2 regions of the Serratia rubidaea genome follow, and region 1 is predicted to be linked to the other one. Evidence: predicted binding sites of a transcription regulator. Region 1 holds the regulator's gene; the other holds the start of a gene.
The links. Region 1 encodes CRP, which controls carbon source genes, mostly activating them, when cyclic AMP is high. Its sites were predicted from a motif close to ATGTGANNNNNNTCACAT; they were not measured.
Positions count from the first base shown of each region.

Region 2: the regulator CRP is predicted to act here: its motif matches at 1,856-1,873, upstream of serC (3-phosphoserine/phosphohydroxythreonine transaminase).

Region 1 covers NZ_CP065640.1:1,147,133-1,151,330, forward strand. The annotation lists gene I6G83_RS05365 (phosphoribulokinase) at 1-763, shown strand, start outside; gene I6G83_RS05370 (OsmC family protein) at 810-1,217, opposite strand; gene crp (cAMP-activated global transcriptional regulator CRP) at 1,598-2,230, shown strand; gene argD (bifunctional acetylornithine/succinyldiaminopimelate transaminase) at 2,285-3,505, opposite strand; gene I6G83_RS05385 (aminodeoxychorismate synthase component II) at 3,638-4,198, opposite strand, start outside.
Region 2 covers NZ_CP065640.1:3,222,116-3,226,313, forward strand. The annotation lists gene I6G83_RS15075 (membrane-bound PQQ-dependent dehydrogenase, glucose/quinate/shikimate family) at 1-326, shown strand, start outside; gene ansB (L-asparaginase 2) at 555-1,601, shown strand; gene serC (3-phosphoserine/phosphohydroxythreonine transaminase) at 1,943-3,028, shown strand; gene aroA (3-phosphoshikimate 1-carboxyvinyltransferase) at 3,138-4,198, shown strand, end outside.

The DNA of each region.
Region 1 (4,198 bases):
CGCGCAGTTGGAAGGCGACAGCTTCCATCGCTATACCCGGCCGGAAATGGACGCCGCGATCCGTAAAGCGCGCGACCTCGGCCGCCATATCAGCTACTTCGGCCCGGAGGCCAACGACTTCGGCCTGCTGGAGCAGAGCTTTATCGAATACGGCAAAAGCGGCAGCGGCCGCTCGCGCAAATACCTGCATACCTATGACGAAGCGGTGCCCTACAACCAGGTGCCCGGCACCTTCACGCCGTGGGAGCCGTTGCCATCGCCGACCGACGTGCTGTTCTATGAAGGCCTGCACGGCGGCGTAGTGACCGACCAGCACGACGTGGCGCGCCATGTCGATCTGCTGGTCGGGGTGGTGCCCATCGTTAACCTGGAGTGGATCCAAAAGCTGATCCGCGATACCGGCGAACGCGGCCATTCGCGCGAAGCGGTCATGGATTCGGTGGTGCGCTCGATGGAAGACTACATCAACTACATCACGCCGCAGTTTTCCCGCACCCATATCAACTTCCAGCGGGTGCCGACGGTCGACACCTCCAACCCGTTCGCCGCCAAAGCCATCCCTTCGCTGGATGAAAGCTTTGTGGTGATTCACTTCCGCGGGTTGGATCAGATCGACTTCCCCTATCTGCTGGCGATGCTGCAGGGGTCATTTATCTCGCATATCAATACGCTGGTGGTGCCGGGCGGCAAAATGGGGCTGGCGATGGAGCTGATTATGGCGCCGCTGGTGCAGCGCCTGCTGGAAGGGAAAAAGATCGAATAGCGGCGCGCGCCTTACGGGCTTCGCACCCGGCGCACGCCGGGTGAAGTTATTCCACGGCGCGGATTTCAAAACTGTGGGTCACCGTTGCCGCCTGGCTCAGCATCAGCGATACCGAGCAGTACTTTTCGGCGGACAGATTGACCGCCCGCTCCACCACCTTGTCGCTCAGCCCTTTACCGCTGACGATAAAATGCAGATTGATCGCGGTAAAGGTGCGCGGCGCCTCTTCCCGGCGCTGTGAGCTGAGTTTTACCTCACAGTCGCGCACGTCGTTGCGGCCTTTTTGCAGAATCGACACCACGTCGATCGCGCTGCAGCCGCCCACCGACATCAGCACCATCTCCATCGGGCTCGGCGCTTTTTCCCCGGCATTCCCGTCCATTATCACCTGATGGCCCGACGCGGACTCACCGAGGAAGGTCAATCCTTCCACCCATTTCACTCTTGCCTGCATACTGCTCACTCCGGTTAATTTCTTAAAATCAGACTACGCTTTCGCACTAAAACTGGCAACGGAACCTGATGCTGGTCATGCTGAAGCGAGACAACAGAAGACACTCGCCTCACTCTATGCTACAAACAAACCGCAATAACTCTTTTTTGGACACCGATTTTTCAGGGATCTGCCCAAGGAAACGCATCTTCAGCGAGATGTTAACAGAATGTAGCTTGCAGCACCGTCAGCAAGTTAATATGCTAAGGGCAATAGCGTATTTTACGGCACGCCTCAAAACCTGTTTATAGCCCGCATGCATTACCGGTTATCAACGCGTTTAACAGGGATCTTTGATCCCTGTGTTACAAGGCAGCGATTACAACAGAGGATAATAGCGAATGGTTCTCGGCAAACCGCAAACAGACCCGACTCTCGAATGGTTCCTGTCTCATTGCCATATCCACAAATATCCATCCAAAAGTACGCTGATTCACCAAGGTGAAAAGGCCGAAACGCTCTACTACATCGTGAAAGGCTCCGTTGCGGTGCTGATTAAAGATGAAGAAGGTAAAGAGATGATCCTGTCCTACCTCAACCAGGGGGATTTCATCGGCGAGCTTGGATTATTTGAAGAAGGCCAGGAGCGCAGCGCCTGGGTGAGAGCAAAAACCGCCTGTGAAGTAGCTGAAATTTCCTATAAGAAATTCCGCCAGCTGATCCAGGTCAACCCGGATATTCTGATGCGCCTTTCCGCGCAAATGGCCAGCCGCCTGCAGGTCACCTCGGAGAAAGTGGGTAACCTCGCCTTCCTTGACGTTACCGGCCGCATTGCGCAGACCCTGCTGAACCTGGCGAAACAGCCGGACGCCATGACCCACCCTGACGGTATGCAAATTAAAATCACACGTCAGGAAATTGGTCAGATCGTCGGCTGCTCACGCGAAACGGTCGGCCGCATCCTGAAAATGCTGGAAGATCAAAACCTGATCTCCGCACACGGCAAAACCATCGTCGTTTATGGCACGCGTTAATTAATAAGAAAACGGCGCATACGCGCCGTTTTTTATGCTGACGGCAAGGGTAGCTTATGCCGCATTCACCACATCCTGCACCGCACGCTCAAAACGCGCCATCCCTTCTTCAATATCCTGCGGTTCAATCACCAATGACGGCGCAAAACGGATAACGTTAGGTCCGGCGTTCAGGATCATCACGCCATGCGCGGCCGCAGCCGCCAGGAAATCCCGCGCCTTATTCTGATAGGCCGCGCTAAGTTCAGCGCCGATCAGCAGCCCCATGCCGCGAATATCGCTGAACACGCCGTATTTCTCGGCCAACTGCTGCAGTTTGGCCACGTACAGCGCATGGCGCTGCGTAATGCCGTCCAGCACCTGCGGCGTATTGATCACCTCCAGCGCCGCCTCGGCCACCGCGCAGGCCAGCGGGTTGCCGCCGTAGGTGCTGCCGTGCGTGCCGACCTGCATGGCGGAGGCAATCTCCTCGGTGGTCAGCATCGCGCTGATCGGGAAGCCGCCGCCCAGCGCTTTGGCGGTGGTGAGAATATCCGGCGTCACGCCGTAGTGCATATAGGCAAACAGTTTGCCGGTACGTCCCATACCACTCTGCACCTCATCAAACACCAGCAGCGCCTGATGCTGGTCACACAGCGCGCGCACGCCCTGTAGGAACTCGGCGTCCACCGGCGTAATGCCGCCTTCGCCCTGAATCGGCTCCATCACCACCGCGCAGGTGCTGTCGTCCATCACCGCCTTGACCGCCGCCAGATCGTTGTACGGCACGTGCACGATATCGGCCGGCTTTGGCCCGAAGCCGTCGGAATATTTCGCCTGCCCGCCCACCGAGACGGTAAACAGCGTCCGGCCGTGGAAGGCGTTATAGAAGGCGATAATTTTGGTTTTATACGGACTGTGGCGGGTAATGGCATAGTGGCGCGCCAGTTTAAAGGCCGCCTCATTGGCTTCCGAGCCGGAGTTGACGAAAAAGACCCGGTCGGCAAAGGTGGCGTCAATCAGTTTGCTGGCCAGCCGCAGCGCCGGTTCATTGGTGAACACATTGCTGGTATGCCACAGGGTTTCGCTTTGCTGCTGCAGCGCCGCCACCAGCGCCGGGTGGCAGTGGCCCAATGCGGTAACGGCGATGCCGCCGGAGAAATCGATATACTCTTTCCCCTCGCTGTCCCACACGCGGCTGCCTTGGCCCTTTACCGGCACAAACTGCGCCGGTGCATAAACCGGCAAAATCACCTGATCGAACGTGCTGCGATTGACCGCATGTTTTTCCGTCATTATTGGGTTCCACCTCAAGAGATTGGTTTTTTAACGCCGCCACCAAAGTGACAATATAGTCATAAAATATGCATAAAAAACCAATCAAGGGCAAACCAAAATCATCGATAATGGCGAAAAACTTATAACCGATTAACTTTTAAGGAAATTACTCAGCAGCGCGTGCCCCTGCTCGCTGAGGATGCTCTCCGGATGGAACTGCACCCCTTCCAGCGCCAGCGTGCGATGGCGAATGCCCATGATCTCATCGCGCATGCCGTCGCGCTCGCTCCAGGCGGTCACCTCAAAACAGTCCGGCAACGTTTTGGCGTCCAACACCAGCGAATGATAGCGCGTTACCGTCAGCGGATTATTCAGCCCGCGAAAAACGCCGCTGTCCGTATGGCGAATCGCCGACGTTTTGCCGTGCATCACCTCACGCGCGCGCACCACATCGGCGCCAAATGCCTGCCCCAGCGCCTGATGCCCCAGGCAGACGCCCAGAATCGGCAGCCGGCCGGCAAAGTGCGCAATCGCCGCCAGCGAAATGCCGGCCTCGTTCGGTGTGCAGGGGCCAGGGGAGATCACCAGATGCTGCGGCGCCAGCCGGTCAATATCGGCCAGCTGCAGTTCATCATTGCGCTTTACCACCACCTCGGCGCCAAGCTCGCAGAAGTATTGATAAAGGTTGTAGGTAAAGGAGTCGTAATTATC
Region 2 (4,198 bases), 2.1 Mb from region 1:
TGGGCTCGGTGCAGGACACCGGTCCGCTGGGGATGAAAACCCATATGCCAATCCCGCTGGGGATGCCGACGCTGGGCGGCCCGACGTCCACCGCCTCCGGACTGGTGTTCTTTGCCGGCACGCAGGATTACTATCTGCGCGCATTGGATTCGGCAACCGGCAAAGAGCTGTGGAAAGCACGGCTGCCGGTCGGCGCCGTCGCCGCGCCGCTGATTTATCAGTCGCCGAAAACCGGTAAACAGTATGTGGTGATCTCCGCCGGGGGCAGCAGCCACTCGCCGGACGTGGGCGATTACATTATTGCCTACGCGTTGCCGCAGCGTTAATTAGCCGCCACCCACCGCCGAACGCCTCCGCGTTTGGCGGTTTTTCTTTGTTATCACCGCCGTATGCCCGCGGTCACTATGCCGCATAATCCCGTCCGTTTCTTCTCACCAGTCAGACTAAACTTGCCGCAGGGTGCGAATGATGCCTTTACAAAGCGCCGTCGCTATCACGGTTTTTATTATGAGAAAGATGATAATTCAGCGGGTTAATTAATGCGGGGGAATATAATGAAAACGTGCAAACGGAGTTTTCTGGCGCTGTTGCTGGCCGGCGTCAGCGGTTCTGCGCTGGCGCTGCCGTCGGTCACTATTCTGGCGACCGGCGGCACCATTGCCGGCGGCGGCGAGTCGGCCACCAAATCCAATTATCAGGCGGGCCAGTTGGGCGTAGAGGCGCTGGTCAGCGCCGTGCCGCAGCTGAAAGAGGTGGCGGACGTTCAGGGGGAACAGATCGTTAATATCGGTTCGCAGGATATGAACGATGAGGTCTGGCTGACGCTGGCAAAGAAAATTAATGCCGACTGCGGCAAAACCGATGGCTTTGTGATTACTCACGGCACCGACACGCTGGAAGAAACCGCCTATTTTCTCGATCTGACGGTGAAGTGCGACAAACCGGTGGTGATGGTGGGCGCGATGCGCCCGGCGACGGCGATGAGCGCCGACGGGCCGTTCAACCTTTACAACGCGGTGGTGACTGCGGCGGACAAGCAGTCGGCCGGACGCGGCGTGCTGGTGGCGATGAATGACAGCGTGCTGGACGCGCGCGACGTGACCAAAACCAGCACCACGGCGGTACAGACCTTCCAGTCGCCGAACTATGGCCCGCTGGGCTCTATCCACAACGGCAAGGTTGATTATCAACGCATGCCGCAGCGCAAGCATACCCGCGCCACGCCGTTTGACGTCAGTAAACTGGACGCTCTGCCGAAGGTCGGCATCGTCTACAGCTATGCCAGCGCGTCGGATGCGCCGGCCAAAGCGCTGATCGAGGACGGCTATCAGGGCATCGTCAGCGCCGGCGTCGGTAACGGCAACCTGTATAAAACGCTGTTCGATACGCTGGCGACCGCGGCGCACCAGGGCGTGGCCGTCGTGCGCTCTTCCCGCGTGCCGACCGGCGCCACCACGGAGGATGCGGAGATCGACGACGCCAAATACGGTTTTGTCGCCGCCGGCACCCTGAACCCGCAGAAAGCGCGTATTCTGCTGCAGCTGGCGCTGACGCAGACCCGGGATGCGGCGCAGATTCAGCAGATGTTTAATCAGTACTGACAGCCGTGGTGCACAAGGGCCGTGACGGCCCTTTTTTCGCCGCTTGCCGGCCGTGGCGGACGGCTAATAAATGAGCCTGCCTGAGGCGAAAATGCAGCACAAAAATCTGCTATAACCCGCTGAATTAGCCGCCGTCATTGATTTTTTGCCGAAAAAAAGTGGTTCGCAGGGCGACGGCGCGGAGCCGGGCGTCAGCCATTTTCTTTGCGCGGCAGAATAAGCGTTGCAGCCGGGAGGCGCGAGTGATAAAACCGATGTGCTGGATGTCACACTTATCCGGCCTCGGGCGTATTCGGTCAGCCAGGCAAACCTGGCGAAATAAGTGAATGTGGTGAGGGGAAATGACTCAGGTTTATAATTTTAGTTCTGGCCCGGCAATGCTGCCGGTGGAAGTTTTGCGTCGCGCGGAACAGGAACTCTGTAACTGGCACGGCCTCGGAACATCGGTGATGGAAATCAGTCACCGCAGTAAGGAGTTTATCGCAGTTGCCGAGCAGTCCGAACAGGATCTGCGTGACCTGCTGAACATCCCCTCGAACTACAAAGTGCTGTTTTGCCACGGCGGCGCGCGCGCGCAGTTCGCCGCGCTGCCGCTGAACCTGCTGGGCGACAACGCCAGCGCCGACTACATCGACGGCGGCTACTGGGCGCAGAGCGCGATTAAAGAAGCGCAGAAATACTGTACGCCGAATGCAATTGATGTGAAGACCGAGGTCGACGGCCTGTCCGCCATTTTGCCGATGAGCGAATGGCAGCTGAGCGACGATGCGGCCTACGTGCATTACTGCCCGAATGAAACCATCGACGGCATCGCCATCGATGAAACGCCGGACTTCGGCGATAAAGTGGTGATCGGCGACTACTCCTCCACCATTCTTTCCCGTCCGCTGGACGTCAGCCGCTTTGGCGTTATCTACGCCGGCGCGCAGAAAAACATCGGTCCGGCGGGGCTGACGCTGGTGATCGTGCGTGAAGACCTGCTGGGCAAAGCGCGGCGTGAAGTGCCGTCCATTCTGGATTACACCGTGCTGGCTGAGAACGGCTCGATGTTCAACACCCCGCCGACGTTTGCCTGGTATCTGTCCGGCTTGGTGTTCAAATGGTTGAAAGAGCAGGGCGGCCTGATCGAAATGCAAAAACGCAACCAGGCCAAGGCCGAACTGCTGTACGCCGCTATCGACAATTCCGACTTCTATCGCAGCCGGGTGGCACCGTCCAACCGTTCCTGGATGAACGTTCCATTCCAGCTGGCCGACGGCGCGCTGGACGGCGAGTTCCTCCGCGAAGCCGAGGCCCTCGGCCTGCAGGCGCTGAAGGGGCACCGCGTTGTTGGTGGCATGCGTGCCTCTATCTATAATGCGATGCCGCTGGCCGGCGTACAGGCATTGACCGACTTTATGGCGGACTTCGAGCGTCGCCACGGTTAATCGCCGTTTCCCGCTTCGGCGGGGAACACTGGCTGTTGTTGCATTAAAGCGGCTCCGGCAAGATTACCGGGGCCGTTTCGTTTATCAGATCTGGAGAGTATTTTTTCACATGGTGGATTCCCTGACGTTACAACCGGTTGCCCTGGTCAATGGCACCGTCAACTTACCCGGCTCCAAGAGCGTATCCAATCGGGCTCTGCTGCTGGCGGCAGTGGCGCAGGGTACGACCCGCTTAACCAACCTGCTGGACAGCGACGATGTTCGGCATATGCTGAACGCGCTGCAGGCGCTGGGGGTCAGCTATCAGCTTTCCGCCGATCGCACCGAGTGCACGGTCACCGGCGTTGCCGGGCCGCTGCAGGCCGCGCAGCCGCTGGAGCTGTTTCTCGGCAATGCCGGCACCGCCATGCGTCCGCTGGCCGCCGCGCTGTGTCTGGGCGCCGGAGACGTGGTGCTGACGGGCGAACCGCGGATGAAAGAGCGGCCGATCGGCCATCTGGTGGATGCGCTGCGGCAGGGCGGCGCGCAGATTGATTATCTGGAGCAGACGGATTATCCGCCGGTGCGCCTGCGCGGCGGCTTCCGCGGCGGCGATGTCACCGTTGACGGCAGCGTCTCCAGCCAGTTTCTCACCGCGCTGCTGATGACCGCGCCGCTGGCGCAGCAGGATACGCATATTCATATTAAAGGCGAGCTGGTCTCCAAGCCGTACATTGATATTACGCTGCACCTGATGAAAACCTTCGGCGTTGACGTCAGCCATGATGACTACCGCGTGTTCCATATCGCCGGCGGCCAGACCTACCGCTCGCCGGGAGACTATCTGGTGGAAGGGGATGCCTCTTCGGCCTCCTATTTCCTGGCGGCGGCGGCGATCAAGGGCGGTACGGTGCGCGTGACCGGGATAGGCCGCAACAGCGTGCAGGGCGATACCAAGTTTGCCGACGTGCTGGAGAAAATGGGCGCGCACATCACCTGGGCGGACGATTATATCGAGTGCCGGCGCGGCGTGTTGAAGGGCATTGATATGGACATGAACCATATTCCGGATGCGGCGATGACCATCGCGACCGCCGCGCTGTTTGCCGACGGCCCGACCACCATCCGCAATATCTATAACTGGCGGGTGAAGGAGACCGACCGGCTGGCGGCGATGGCCACCGAGCTGCG